3 regions of the Streptomyces sp. CA-288835 genome follow, and region 2 is predicted to be linked to each of the others. Evidence: riboswitches for the same ligand, from Rfam matches in the RefSeq annotation. Region 2 holds a riboswitch; each other region holds the start of a gene.
What was found. Region 2 has a riboswitch for cyclic di-AMP ahead of ACQEVY_RS27660 (transglycosylase SLT domain-containing protein). Riboswitches for the same ligand answer to the same signal wherever they lie in the genome.
Positions count from the first base shown of each region.

Region 1: another riboswitch for cyclic di-AMP. It lies ahead of ACQEVY_RS12120 (M23 family metallopeptidase); the one in region 2 lies ahead of ACQEVY_RS27660 (transglycosylase SLT domain-containing protein).
Region 3: another riboswitch for cyclic di-AMP. It lies ahead of ACQEVY_RS06905 (M23 family metallopeptidase); the one in region 2 lies ahead of ACQEVY_RS27660 (transglycosylase SLT domain-containing protein).

Region 1 is NZ_JBNJMW010000001.1:2,673,055-2,678,003, reverse strand. It holds gene ACQEVY_RS12130 (M16 family metallopeptidase) at 158-1,501, shown strand; gene ACQEVY_RS12125 (M16 family metallopeptidase) at 1,498-2,889, shown strand; cyclic di-AMP (ydaO/yuaA leader) riboswitch at 3,103-3,260, shown strand; gene ACQEVY_RS12120 (M23 family metallopeptidase) at 3,274-4,062, shown strand; gene ACQEVY_RS12115 (GntR family transcriptional regulator) at 4,274-4,949, shown strand, end outside.
Region 2 is NZ_JBNJMW010000001.1:6,061,724-6,066,672, forward strand. It holds gene ACQEVY_RS27650 (hypothetical protein) at 1-798, opposite strand, end outside; gene ACQEVY_RS27655 (FAD-dependent monooxygenase) at 798-2,042, opposite strand; cyclic di-AMP (ydaO/yuaA leader) riboswitch at 2,539-2,689, shown strand; gene ACQEVY_RS27660 (transglycosylase SLT domain-containing protein) at 2,694-3,431, shown strand; gene ACQEVY_RS27665 (hypothetical protein) at 3,523-4,266, opposite strand; gene ACQEVY_RS27670 (hypothetical protein) at 4,312-4,914, opposite strand.
Region 3 is NZ_JBNJMW010000001.1:1,504,321-1,509,269, forward strand. It holds gene ACQEVY_RS06900 (DUF6250 domain-containing protein) at 1-567, opposite strand, end outside; gene ACQEVY_RS06905 (M23 family metallopeptidase) at 747-1,673, opposite strand; cyclic di-AMP (ydaO/yuaA leader) riboswitch at 1,676-1,839, opposite strand; gene ACQEVY_RS06910 (alpha-galactosidase) at 2,141-4,240, opposite strand; gene ACQEVY_RS06915 (tyrosine-protein phosphatase) at 4,433-4,949, shown strand, end outside.

The sequences.
Region 1 (4,949 bases), 3.4 Mb from region 2:
AACCCGGACCACGCCCCATGCACAGAGGTCCGGGAGGACACGCGCCCGCTCGCTCTCGGCGTAGCCGTTCCGGGAACTTCGCCAGCTGTCAGCGCGCTTGCATACAGTGGCATGACTAGCAGGAATTCAGCAGTTTTCCGCGATCGAAGGGACGTACATGCCCATGGGTCACACGGCCACCGTCGAGGCCGGCTCCGGCGGGCTGACAGCGACCGAGCACCGCCTGGCCAACGGCCTGCGCGTGGTGCTCTCCGAAGATCATCTGACCCCGGTCGCGGCGGTGTGCCTCTGGTACGACGTCGGCTCGCGCCACGAGGTCAAGGGCCTGACCGGACTTGCTCACCTCTTCGAGCACCTGATGTTCCAGGGCTCGGCCCAGGTGAAGGGCAACGGCCACTTCGAGCTCGTGCAGGGCGCGGGCGGTTCGCTCAACGGCACCACCAGTTTCGAGCGCACCAACTATTTCGAGACCATGCCCACGCACCAGCTGGAGCTCGCCCTCTGGCTGGAGGCCGACCGCATGGGCTCGCTGCTCACCGCGCTCGACGACGAGTCGATGGAGAACCAGCGCGACGTCGTCAAGAACGAGCGCCGCCAGCGCTACGACAACGTCCCCTATGGCACCGCTTTCGAGAAGCTGACCGCCCTCGCGTACCCGGAGGGCCACCCGTATCACCACACCCCCATCGGGTCGATGGCCGACCTGGACGCGGCCACCCTGGAGGACGCCCGCGCGTTCTTCCGCACCTACTACGCGCCCAACAACGCCGTTCTGTCGATCGTCGGCGACATCGACCCGGAGGCGACGCTCGCCTGGGTCGAGAAGTACTTCGGCTCCATCCCGGGGCACGACGGCAAGCCCGCCCCGCGTGACGGCTCCCTGCCGGACATCATCGGCGAGCAGCTGCGCGAGGTCGTCGAGGAGGAGGTCCCGGCTCGCGCGCTGATGGCCGCCTACCGGCTCCCGGAGGACGGCACGCGCGCGTGCGACGCGGCCGACCTCGCCCTGACCGTCCTCGGCGGCGGCGAGTCGTCCCGCCTCTACAACCGGCTCGTACGCCGCGACCGTACGGCTGTGGCGGCCGGTTTCGGTCTGCTGCGCCTGGCCGGAGCGCCCTCCCTGGGCTGGCTCGACGTGAAGACCTCCGGTGACGTGGAGGTCCCCGTCATCGAGGCGGCCGTCGACGAGGAGCTCGCCCGGTTCGCCGAGGAGGGTCCCACGGCCGAGGAAATGGAGCGCGCCCAGGCCCAGTTGGAGCGCGAGTGGCTGGACCGGCTCGGTACGGTCGCAGGCCGCGCCGATGAACTCTGCCGGTACGCCGTGCTGTTCGGCGACCCGCAGCTCGCCCTGACCGCCGTACAGCGCGTGCTCGACGTCACGGCCGAGGAGGTCCAGGAGGCCGCCAAGGCCCGACTGCGCCCCGACAACCGCGCGGTGCTCGTGTACGAGCCGATCGCCACCGACGAGGAGACCGCCACCGACGAGGAGAGCGCCCAGTGACCGAGGCCACCGTGACCATCGACTTCCATCCCCAGCCCCAGGCCGGCGAGGCCAAGCCCTGGGCCTTCCCGGCGCCCGAGCGCGGTGCGCTCGACAACGGCCTGACGGTGCTGCGCTGCCACCGCCCCGGCCAGCAGGTCGTCGCCGTGGAAATCCTCCTGAACGCACCGCTGGAGGCCGAGCCGCAGGGCCTGGACGGTGTCGCCACGATCATGGCGCGTGCGTTCTCCGAAGGCACCGACAAGCACTCAGCCGAGGAGTTCGCCGCCGAACTGGAGCGCTGCGGCGCCACGTTGGACTCGCACGCCGACCACCCGGGCGTACGGCTGAGCCTCGAGGTCCCGGTATCGCGGCTCCCGAAGGCGCTCGGTCTGCTCGCCGACGCCCTCAGGGCGCCCGCTTTCGAGGACAGCGAGGTCGAACGGCTCGTCCGCAACCGGCTCGACGAGATCCCGCACGAGACCGCCAACCCGGCCCGCCGCGCCGCCAAGGAGCTCTCCAAGCAGCTCTTCCCGGCGACCTCGCGCATGTCGCGCCCGCGCCAGGGCACCGAGGAGACGGTCGCGGCCATCGACTCGGCGGCGGTACGCGCCTTCTACGAGAAGCATGTACGCCCCGCCACGGCCACCGCGGTCGTCGTGGGCGACCTCACCGGTGTCGACCTCGACGGACTGCTCGGTGACACGCTCGGCGCCTGGACCGGCTCGCCGGCCGAAGCGCGTCCCGTGCCTCCGGTGACCGCCGACGACACCGGCCGCGTGGTCATCGTCGACCGCCCAGGAGCCGTGCAGACGCAGCTGCTCATCGGCCGCGTCGGCGCCGACCGGCACGACCGTGTGTGGCCCGCCCAGGTGCTCGGCACGTACTGCCTCGGCGGCACCCTCACCTCGCGTCTCGACCGCGTCCTGCGCGAGGAAAAGGGCTACACCTACGGTGTGCGGGCGTTCGGCCAGGTGCTGCGCTCCGCCCCGGACGGTACGGGCGTCGCGATGCTCGCCATCAGCGGCTCGGTGGACACCCCGAACACCGGCCCGGCGCTGGACGACCTCTGGAAGGTGCTGCGTACGCTCGCGGCCGAGGGTCTGACGGACGCCGAGCGCGATATCGCCGTACAGAACCTGGTGGGTGTGGCGCCGCTCAAGTACGAGACCGCGGCCGCCGTCGCCGGCACGCTCGCCGACCAGGTCGAGCAGCACCTGCCGGACGACTTCCAGGCGACCCTGTACCGCCAACTCGCCGCGACGGGCACCGTGGAGGCCACCGCGGCCGCCGTGAGCGCCTTCCCGGTGGACCGTCTGGTGACCGTCCTCGTCGGGGACGCCGCCCAGATCGAGGAGCCCGTCAAGGCCCTCGGAATCGGTGAAGTGAGCGTGGTCCCGGCCGAGTAGAGCCGCCGCACATCCCAGGGACCCTGGAGGCTGATGAGCCTCCAGGGTCCCTCTTTGTCCAAATTGATTGGATTGGTTGCGAGTTGGTATGGAGGTTGTGTGTCTGGCCTGTGGCGTGCGCTACAAAAGCCGTCATCCGTTTGTTATTTGAGAGATGACCCGCTTAGCGTCAGTCCGGCTGTCCGTCAGGCACTGCGCCGCACCCGCGGCACCGGACAGTCATCGCCGAGTCCCCGTACGGCGCGAGCCAGGGGAGCCGGGGACCCATCGCAGTCCCTGGGGTGAATCGGGCGCCCTCCAGGAGGGGGCCCGTAGGAGACCTTCCTGCTCCGAACCCGTCAGCTAACCCGGTAGGCGAGAAGGAAGGAAAGGACAAGCCACTTCATGGCGTTCACCCGCGCCACCGGGAAGCACCGTCGCCCGAGCCGTACGAAGCGCACGTCCTCGAGGACCGTTGGCGTAGCGACACTCGCCACCACCGGTGTCATCGGCACTCTGGCCGCCCCGGCGTTCGCCGGCCCGTCCACTGCCAAGCAGACAGGGCTGACCCAGGCCGTCACCATGGGCGACTCGGTCGCCGACCAGATCGACGCCCAGGCCCACGCCCAACGGCAGGCCGCCGAGGAGGCCGCCGCCCGTCAGGCAGCGGAAGAGGCCGCCAAGAAGCGGGCCGCCGAGCAGAAGGCCCGCGCCGAGGCGAAGGCCAAGGCGGAGCGTGCGGCCGAGGAGCGCGCCGCCCGTGAGGCCGAGCGCAAGCGCCTGCTCAACTCCTTCGTCTCGCCGATCAGCGACTCGTACGTCTCGACCGGCTACAAGGCCGGCGGCTCCGTCTGGTCGTCGGGCAGCCACACCGGCGTCGACTTCCACGCCGCCAGCGGCACGACCGTCCGCTCCGTGGGCGCCGGCACCGTCGTCGAGGCCGGCTTCGAGGGCTCGTACGGCAACCAGGTCGTCATCAAGATGAACGACGGGACGTACACGCAGTACGCCCACATGTCGTCCCTCTCCGTCTCCGTCGGCCAGAGCGTCACCCCGGGCCAGCAGATAGGCCTCTCCGGGGCGACCGGCAACGTCACCGGAGCGCACCTGCACTTCGAGGCGCGTACGTCCCAGGAGTACGGCTCGGACATGGACCCCGTCGCCTACCTCCGCTCGCACGGCGTGAACCTCTGACGACTCACCGCACCCTTCCCGAGGGCCCCGGCTCGCCGAGCCGGGGCTTTCGTGCGTCTTGACCGGACGTCTGCCTGTTCTGCGCGACTATGTGTCCAAAAAAACGCCATGGATTCCGGCCCGCCATCGGAATTTCCCGCACTCTGCAATAGAGTCACCGAACGAGCGTCAATCGACCGCGTTTCGCGGGGATTAAGGCGGAGGTCCGGTCATGCGTATTCCCGCGCACTCGGTATGCACGGCGATCCGTGACGACATCGTGGCGGGTGTCTACGAACGCGGCAGCCGGCTCACCGAGGAACTCCTCGCGCGTCGCTACGGCGTCTCGCGGGTCCCCGTGCGGGAGGCGCTGCGCACGCTGGAGGCAGAGGGCTTCGTCGTCACCCGCAGGCATGCGGGCGCGTGCGTCGCGGAACCCACCGAGCAGGAGGCCGCGGACCTGCTGGAGATGCGCATGCTCCTGGAGCCGCTGGGCGCCGCGCGCGCCGCACAGCGGCGTACGGAGGCGCACCTCAAGGTGCTGCGAGGCCTCGTCAGGCTGGGCCAGGAGCGGGCCAGGAAGGGCCAGGGCGAGGATCTGCGCTCGCTGGGCGGCTGGTTCCACGAGACGCTCGCACAGGCCTCCGGCAGCCCCGCGCTGACCTCGATGCTCACCCAGCTGCGGCACAAGATCGCCTGGATGTACGCGGTCGAGGCGCCGGCCCATCCCGCCGAGTCCTGGTCGGAGCACGGCGGCATCGTGGACGCCGTCGCGCGCGGCGACAGCGAGCGGGCCCGGGCGATCACGGCCTTGCACACCGAGCGGGCGACGGCCGCGCACCGGCTGCGCTTTCCCGGGCACGGTGATCGCGTGGAGCGTGTGAGGACTTCGCAACACCCCGTAAACA
Region 2 (4,949 bases):
CATGCCGAGGTAGTCGCGGTCGTACCAGAGCAGTACCGGCCCGAGTGTGATCGCCGCGGCGCCGAGTCCGGCGCCCGTCATACCGAGCCCGACGAGCAGCGCCCACCACCAGGCGGGCCAGCGGCGCGGATCGCGGCCGACGTCCCGTAGCCGCGGAGGGGGCGCGGTGGGCGTGGCCGCCTCGGTGACCCGTGCGAACCAGCCGGGTCCGGCCTCGACCAGCACCTCGGGCCGGGCCAACACGACGGCGCCCGGCTCCTCGAGCGCGGCGGCCGCGGCGGTGACCGACGGGTCGGACACGTAGACCAAGTGCGGGTCGTCGCCGCTGGTGAACCTGTCACCGTACGGGTCGGACACATGGACGCCGTCCGGGTCGTCGCCGCTCGTGAACCCGTCGACGTACGGCTTGAGGGCGGCCTCGGTCTCCGGATCGCCGGTGCGGACGACCAGCGGGATCGAGCGGCCGGCAGCGGCCTTCCGTACGGTCTCCACATCGGCCGCCGAGACAGGTGACACCTCGACGACGCCGGCCCCGAGCGGGGGCATGGCCCGTACCGTGTCGCGGGCGAGCGAGGGCGGGACGGTTATGCCGAGGCGGACGGTCACGGGTACGCCGGCGATCTCACCGGCGAGGCGCTCAGGCGGGTGGCGGTGGCCGAACCCCCGGGCGATCAGCCGTGCGCCGGCGGGACGGGAGCCGATCGAGGCCAGCAGCCGCAGTGCGGTGCGCTGCGAACGGCGACGGCCGAGGACAGCGGCGGCCGCGCCGCGCAGCGGGTGATACGTCCAGTCCGGCATCAGTCGCCCTTGCTCTCGCTCTCGCCCTTGTTCTTGCTCTCGCTCTTCGTCGCGGTCGCCGGGTCAGCGGGCGCCGTCCAGCCGAGCACCGGCGTCATCGAACGCAGCGTCGCCCGCGTCGGCGTCAGCCGGGCGGCCGTGTCGCGCAGCAGCACCGCGGGCGGCCACGCCAACTGGCCGACTGCGCCGAGGCGGGCGGAGCGGCGCGTGATTGCCTGGGTTCGCGGGCGGCGCAGCAGGTCGTACGAGCGGAGTGCGGCGCCAACGTCCGGGGTGCCGTCGAGGCAGTGGGCGAGGGTGACCGCATCCTCCAGCGCCTGGCATGCGCCCTGGCCCAGGTTGGGGGTCATGGCATGGGCCGCGTCGCCCAGCAGCGCGACCCGGCCGCGTACGAAGGTGGGCAGCGGCGGAAGCTCGTACAGGTCGTGCCGGAGCACCGCCTCCGTGGGGACGGCGGCCAGCAGGGCGGGCACGGGATCTGGCCACGACCCGAACCGGCGCAGCAGTTCGGCGTGCTCGGACGAGGACGAGAGCGAGGGCGAGGACGAGCCGGAGGCCGCTCCCTCCGGCAGCGACGCCGTCGCGAAGCAGTACATCCGCCCGCCCGGCAGCGCCGTGTAGCCGAACCTCTCTCCACGGCCCCAGATCGCCGCGCCCTCGGAGGGCGGCTCGGCGAAGGGCTCGGTGACCATGCGCCAGGCCGGGTAACCGGCGTACCTGGGGCCGGCCGCGTGAGGCCACAAGGTGCGGCGGACCGCACTGCGCAGCCCGTCGGCGCCGACCACGACGTCGGGCCGGGACCCGCCCCCTGTGCCCCCGCGGTGATCGACGACCAGACCGTGGCCGTCGTCGCGGACCGCGGACACCTCGCTGCTCGACCGCAGGCTGTCGGCGGGCAGTGCCTCGGTGAGCACCCGCAACAGGTCCGCGCGGTGCAGGACCACGAGGGGTTGGCCGAAGCGGCGCGCCAGCTCCGCGTTGTCCGTACGGGACAGCCAGCGGCCCCGGCGGTCCCGTACGCCACCTGCGGCCTCGACGGCGCCGAGTGCCCGTACGTCGTCGGCCAGGCCGAGCACCTCAAGCGCGTGCAGCGCGTTCGGCCACAGCGAGATGCCGGCGCCGATCTCGGTGAACTCCGGGGCACGTTCCAGGACTTCGACGCGCCAGCCCCGGCGGTGCAGGGCGATGGCCGCCGCGAGGCCGCCGATTCCGCCGCCGACGATGGTCGCGGCGCGCTGCGGCATGGGTCCTCGCTCTGCTTTCGGGCGTCGCCCGGTCAGGTGGCCGTCGATCCGGTGCCTGAGCGGCATGCGACGCGGCGCAGGTCCGCAGGTCCGGCTGGGAAGCGCCTCATCGCAGCATGGCGGCAGTCGCCTGTCAACGTGCCTAGGGGCCGACCGGCAAGGGGTTCTGCAAGCCCCGCCCCGGACCGCCCCCAGGAACGCGCAATGCCCGAGTTGCCTACATTGCCGCTTTGTTCAGTCTTAGTGGTACTTGATCGCGTGAAATGGGTCACGTGCGGATGGAATGGGCGTTGAAGGCGCACCTCGACAACTTCTGCTTTGCAGAACGTAAGTTGAGAGTCGCGTTCCGGAATAATCGGGCGATTTGCCCCTCGTTTTAGCGAGTTCATAAGGGGCGCACCGGGATTTCGAGGCTTGTTTCGGGTGTGTGCTCTCGCATACGTTCACGTCTCGATCCGGACGGAACGCCTAATCCTGCCGCCGCTCCGGAACCCCATTCGTCCACGCGCTACGGCAGGAGCGGGGGACCCAGGTAAGTCGCCGATCCGGGCAACCGGAACGGCTTGGGGTGAAGTCGCGCTCCCCGCGCGGCCGGGCAGCTCCCGCCCGAACCCGACAGCTCACCTCGCAGGCGCCGGAGAGGAATTCGTCATGCCCGCACGAGGTAAGCACCGCCGTACGAGAGTCAGCCGCATCGCCCGCGCCTTCGTCCCCGTAGGAACGGGTGGCGTCGCGCTCGCGCTCCCGTTCGTGGCGGTGAGCGGTGCCCACGCCGCCCAGCCGTCGGGGCAGGTCACGCAGGTCGCGCAAGCCGCCGCTCCGCAGGTAGAGCTCGTCACGCACAAGGTGGCCAAGGGCGACACCTTGACCAAGATCGCCAAGAAGCATGGCACGAGCGGCGGTTGGCAGGGGCTGTACAAGGCCAACCGTGCGGTCATCGGGAACAACCCGTCGATGATCAAGCCGGGTCTCACGCTGACGGTCGGTACGAAGAAGGCGGCCGCGAGCCCGGCGGCCGCCAAGTCCGCGGCGCCCGCCGCTGCCACGCAAGCCGCCGCGAAGACGTACTCGAACGACCTCGACGGCTGGATCAAGGAAGCCCTGGACATCATGGCCCAGCACGGGATTCCGGGCTCGTACGACGGCATCCACCGCAACGTCATGCGCGAGTCGTCCGGGAATCCGCAGGCCATCAACAACTGGGACTCCAACGCCGCGGCCGGCACCCCGTCCAAGGGCCTCCTGCAGACCATCGACCCGACCTTCAGCGCCTACCACGTGCCCGGCACGTCGACGGACCCCTTCGACCCGGTCGCCAACATCGTGGCCGCCTGCAACTACGCCGCCGACCGATACGGCTCGATCGACAACGTCAACGGCCCTTATTAAGAACGGCCCTTATCAAGAGGGATCGGGGCCCGTATCGGGCCTGAGCAGAACACCGGCCCGGGTACCAGGTACCCGGGCCGACGCACACCCGTCAACCGAGCTTCGCGTTCTGCTTCTTCAGGATCATCGCCGGGATCTTCGTGTCGCTGGGGTAGCCCTTGGAGATGGCCGAGCCGTTCACTGAGAAGTAGACGGCGACGACGTCGGCGCTGCGTACGGCCGCGCCGTGCACCGTATGCGTGACCCCCCTGAACGTCATCGTGGACTTGAAGGCGAGGGATTCGTCGCCTGCCGCATCGGTCTTCTCCGCGGTGACGGTGTCGTGCTTGCCGCTGTTGCCGTTCGCCTTGGCCGTGAAGCCGGCGCCGCAGGAGTCCACCGCCTTGGAGAGGCCGGCCATGGCGGACTCCGCCTTGCCCTCCTCCTCGTAGGCGTTGAGCGTTATGTAGTTGGACGGTTTGGTGAGCGGGTTGATCGACGCGAAATGGGTGAGGAAGGCCTGCGGTTCGCCCAGCGGGAGCTGGTTCATCGCGTACGCCAGTGGGGCGCAGACCTCTTTGTCGAGGGTGACCTCGTCCTGAGACTTGGCGAAGGCGTACTCCGGGTCCAGGTCTGCCTTCGCGACTTCGTAGTCACCGCCTATCTCGGCCTGGGTGACCATGAGCTTCGCCAGGCGATCAGCCGGGTTCGGCCCCTTCGAAGGGGTGGCCGAGGCCTCAGGTTTGGGCTTGTCCGCCGCCGCGTCCGTCTCCGAGTCACCGCCTCCGCAGGCGGTCAGGCCGGTGAGTACGGCTATGGAGAGGGCGCCGGCGGTCAGGGCAGCGGATCTCTTCATTCCTCTTCCTTTCCTTATCGATGGCTGCCGGTGGAAGCAACTGCCCTACTGGCCGGGGAACTTCCAGATGAACGGCTCCCCGTCCTCCTCCGCCCAGCGGACCTCCATCTCCTTGGCGTTCGCCGGGATCAGGTACGAGTCGCAGAAGGTGTGGCTCTCGCCCGTCTTCCAGCTCTCGACGTCGTACGGGTCCTCGCAGCCGGGCGCGTCGTCGGCGGCGCCGATGAGCAGGGTGCCCCGCTTGCCGTCCGCCCAGATGCTGGTGCCGTCGGCCGCGTCGGAGTCGGACGTCAGGGCCGGGCCGCCCTTGTGCGTGAACTTGAGGTGCGCGACCGCGAGCACCATGCCCTTGGCCTCCGCCTTGTCCTGCACCAGTTCCTGAGCCTCGGCCTCGGTGCCGACGTCCACCTTCATGGCGGTGATGTCGTACGTGACCTTGCCGTCCTCTTCCTCGACCTTGCCCTCGGCGCTCTCGCCCGTGGCCATCTCGCCACCGGAGGCCGCCTCGGCCGGAGTCGCCGCCGCCTTCGCCTTGCCGGCGGGCTTCTTCGCGTCGGCCTTGTCCTCCCCGCCGCCGCACGCCGTCAGCGCGAGCGCGAGAACGGCGACGGGCGCGGCGACGCGCAGGGCGGTTTTCTGGTGCAGCAAGACAAGCTCCTTGTGGGTGTTGTGATTGTGGGGGG
Region 3 (4,949 bases), 4.6 Mb from region 2:
CCGGACGCGGTGGGGCCGGTTCGCCACGAGCAAGGGCTCGGTGTAGTCGTAGATCAGCGGCCGGACGCCCGCCTGGCCCACGTAACGGCGCAGCCGCGTGGTCGAGTTGTAGTTGGCGCCGTAGCCCGAGTAGTACGTCTTGAGGTAGTCGTACTCGTCGAGGGCGCCGCCGCGTTGGGTGGCGAAGAGGTCGTCCGGGGAGCGGACGTCGACGGCGTTCCAGAAGTTGTTGAGGTCCGACACCCGGTCGTTGACACCGCCCGCGGAGACCGGTGTGGCCGTGTACTCGATGACGTACGGCCCGGCGATCTTCCGCTTGAACCAGACCGTGGCGCCGCTCGGCACCTCGATCTCCATGACCCCGCCGGACGCGGTGACCCTGCCGCCCTCCTGCAACTCCGTTGCCCACTGCCCCAGTCCGTGCCGGAAGTCGTCGCGGGCGATGAGCCGTCCCCGGCGGTGGCCCGCCGACGCGCTCGAGGCATGCGCACTCGCTGTGTGCGCGGGGGCCACGGCCGCGAGGGCGGCACCGGCCGCCAGGGCTCCGAAGGCTCTGCGGGTCGTCATGGAGCGTCTCCTCGGCTGGCGTCAGGGCGGGACAGAAAGCGCTTGCCCGGAGATCTTGACGGCAGCCCGCCACCTCTGTCGACCCCGCGAACAAGCCGAAGGCCGGACCCGGGGATCAGGGGTCCGGCCTTCGGCGTGAGAGGGAGACGCGATCCGCCCGCGGCGGCGCTCAGGTGGCGTCAGGCGGAGACGCCGTGCGAGCGCAGGAACGCCATCGGGTCCACGTCCGAGCCGTAGTCCGGCGTGGTGCGGATCTCGAAGTGCAGGTGCGGGCCGGTGACGTTGCCGGTCGCGCCGGAGAGACCGATCTGCTGACCGGCGGTCACGGACTGCCCCTGTGAGACGGAAAGGGACGAAAGGTGGGCGTACTGGGCGTAGTGGCCGTCGTTGAGCTGGATGACGACCTGGTTGCCGTACGCGCCGCCCCAGCCGGCGGAGACGACAGTGCCCGCACCCACAGCCTTGAGCGACGTGCCGGTCGCGGCGGCGAAGTCGACGCCGGTGTGGTAGCCGCTGGACCACATGCCGCCCGACATCCGGTACGGCGTGCTGACGGTCGCGCCGTCGACCGGCATGGTGAAGCCACTCGAACTGCTGGGCGCCTCGGCGGCCTTGGCGGGCTCGGCCTTCTTCGCGGGTGCCTGGGGGGCCGCGGCCGTCTTGGGGGCCGCGGCCGCCTGGGGAGCCTTGGCCTCGTTGGCGCCGGAAGGCGCGGCGGCCTTCTTGCCGATCGTCAGCTTCTGGCCCGGGTGGATGAGCCCGGGGTCACTGCCGACGACCTGGCGGTTGTCGGCGTAGAGCTTCTTCCAGCCACCGCTGACATTCTGGGCGTTGGCGATCTTCGAGAGAGAATCGCCCGTCTTTACTTCGTACGTCCTGGTCGCGGCCTTCTTCTGAGCGGCGACCGGAGCGGACTCAACGGCCTTCTGGGAAACAGTTTCGGCCTTGTCGGAAACAGACGCGTTCGCGCTCTGCGGAGTCGCGGCCTGTGCGCCGGCGGCTCCCAGCAAAGGAAGTGCGAGAGCGGCGCCGCCTGTTGAGGCAACGGCGATCGAGCGGGTGAAACGCGCGGACTTCGGGCGGCGGTGCTTACCCTTCGCGGGCATGGCGAATTCCTCTCCGGCGCCTGCGAGGTGAGCTGTCGGGTGCGAGCTGGAGATGCCCGGCCGCGCTTTCGCGCAGCTTTACCCCAAGCCTGTTCCGGAGACCGGATCAGGCGTTGTACCTGTGGGTCCCCCGCTCCTGCCGTGTACGGATCGGTGTGCGGATTCCAGGCGGCGGCAGGATTAGGCGTCCGCCTGGATTGGTCGTGAACGTAAGCGAATAAGACGCGCAGGGACAAGCTTTGGGTTGCCTATGTGCCCCATTCTCTTGATCCTTGACCGAAATCGCCGTCACGCTCCGTGAATCACCGCTCTCCGGCTTTGCTGAAATCCCCTGTAAACGCGCTTGAATTACGTGAACATGGCGACAGCGGACCGTCACGAATATGACGCTGCTCACGCATCACGGATTCAGGAGTGCCCATTCCAGAGCGAGTTGGAATGAAGGCACTCCAATACGGACACAACTCTCAGATGCGACGCAGACGGAAAACTGCCGCATCAAGGTCCCCGCGCAGGCCGGTCCGAAGTCCGTGATGCAACAACACGGCACCTTTGTACACTTCGCCCGTTTCGAGGCATTCGTACGTCGCCACCGGGTCGAGCCCCCGCAGCCGTACGGGCGCCACGGGCTCGCCGTAACGCTGAGCCTGGAGCCAGGCAAGGACGACGACCTGGTCCTCATGGACGTACTGCACGGCGCTCAGCCCGCCCTCCGGTGCCCGCAGTCGGTAGAGGCCGCCACGCTGCACCACGGGCCGGATCTCCTTGTAGAGCGCCACCCAGTCCCGCGCCTCGGCGAGTTCCTCGTCACTCCACTCGGTCAGGTCACCACCGACCCCGAGCACTCCGGCCATGGAGCTCACAAAGCGGAAGCGCAGCGAACTCACGCGCCCGTTGAGCTGCTTGTTGGGGCTGTCGGTGACCCAGGCGGCCATGGCCCGCGCCGGGTGGATCTGACTGAAACCGTGCTGGATGGCGAGCCGGTCGAGCGGGTCGGTGTTGTCCGAGGTCCACACCTGGTCCGTACGCGCCATGACACCGAGGTCGATCCGGCCGCCACCACCGGAGCAGGACTCGAAGGCGACACCGGGGTGCGCGGCCCGCAGCCGGTCCAACAGGCCGTACAGGGCGTGCACATGGTCGACCCACAGCCGCTGCGGGTACGCCTCCCCGGGCCAGCCGGCGTCCGTGAAGCAGCGGTTGAAGTCCCACTTCACGTAGTCGATCGGAGCACTGGAGAGCAGCCCGTGAAGCTGCTCCCACAGGTACTCCTGGACGTCCTCGCGCGCGACGTTCAGTACGAGCTGATTACGCAGCTCTGTCTTCTTTCGTCCTGGTTGGTACTGAATCCATTCGGGATGCGCTCGATACAACTCACTGTCCGCATTGACCATTTCCGGCTCGACCCAGATCCCGAACTGCATGCCCAGGGCGTGCACGTCGTCGGCGAGGGGCTTGAGCCCGGCCGGGAAGCGGTCGGGGTTGGGCGTCCAGTCCCCGAGCCCGGCCCGGTCGCTGGTCCGCTTCCCGAACCAGCCGTCGTCGACCACGAACAGTTCCACGCCCATCGCCGCGGCCCGCCGGGCGAGCGCCCGCTGCTGTTCCTCGGAGATGTCGAACTCCGTGGCCTCCCAGGAGTTGTAGAGCACCGGCCGGTCCTGGTCCGCGTCCGGGATCACATACGCCCGCTGGTACGCGTGCCAGGCCCGGCTCGCCCCGCCGAAGCCGCCATCGCTCCACAGCCCCGCGAAGACCGGGGTGACAAAGCTCTCGCCCGGCTCCAGCCGCACCAGGCCGGATTCGTCGTACCCGGCGCCGCCGGTGATCTGCACGCGCGCGTCCGGGAGTTGGGCCACGGCGATCCGCCAGGAGCCGGACCAAGCGAGCGCGCACCCGTACACCTCGCCGTGCTCCTCGGTCGCCGCGCCCTCGACGTCCAGCGCGACCCACGGCAGATGCTGGTGCCCGGTGTGACCGCGCCGGCTGCCGATGACCTTCTCGCCGTACGTGAGGTCTGTTCGTACGAGCTGGGATTCGGCCGCCCAGCGCCCGTGCAGCTGCGACAGCCGCCAGCCCTCGCGCTCCGGCAGCGTCCAGGTCGCGGAGTCGGCGCGCAGGACCTCCAGGGCGGGCCCTTCGTTGGCGAGGGTCACCCAGCGCTCGACGACGTCGCTGGCGGGGCGCATCCGGTAGTGCAGCGTGATGCCGAGCCCGGAGTCGGAGAACCGCAGCCGCAGTTCGACCCCGTCCGATTCATCGGATTCATCCACTTCGTACGCCTCAAAGCGCCACTCCGTGCCGCGCCGCTCGTCCGTCCGCACGGACAGCGCCGGCCGTACGAAGCGGGGGCCGCCCTCGACCGGGTACTCCTCGTGCCCGTCGAGCGGGGACTCGAAGGGCCAGTACTTCGGTCCGGGAGCCGCGGCCAGCGCCTCGGCGTCCGCGAGCTCGATGCGCGGCCCCCAGTGCAGATGCAGCAGCTCGTCCTGGTCCGTGAGCCGCAGGGCATAACTGCTCGTGGGCCCCGAAAGCAGCCACGTACGACCGTCTTTGCCGATCTCCACCATCAAGTCCTCACAGATCCGAACAAGCTCGCTCAAGCACAACATCATCGCAGGCGTCCGCGCCTCGCCCGTACCGCCTGTGGACAACGCCCCGGCACCGCCTGTGGACAACTGAATGGCCCACGAACGCATGTCGTATGGTCGAGAGCGCGCCCCGCCGACAACAGCGTCGGCCGCCGACTGGGAGGAGCCCCCGTGACGCAGCAGGTCCCGTCGACCGAGCCCGAGCTGACCGGAGTGCGCAACTTCCGGGATGTGGGCGGCCTGCCGACCGAGGACGGCCGACGCGTGGCGCCCGGACGACTGTTCCGCAGCGGCCATCTCGCGCACGCGACCGAGGAGGACGCCGCGTTCCTCGCCTCACTGGGCCTGCACACGATCTTCGACTTCCGCAATGACGCGGACAAGAAGCTGGAGGGGCCCGACGTCGAGTTGCCGGGCGTGCGGAATGTGAACCTGCCGCTGACCGACCCGGCACACGGCGCCGAGTTCTGGACGATGGTCCGCGACGGCGATCTGGACCAGCTGCGCATGATCCTCGCGGACGGCAAGGCGGCGAACCGGATGATCGTGTCGTACCGCTCGATCATCAAGGGGCGCACGGCCGAGCACTCCCACGTACTGCACGCGATGGCCGAGGACAGCGTGCCCGCGCTGATGCACTGCGCGGCGGGCAAGGACCGCGCGGGCCTGTCCATAGCTATTACGCTCC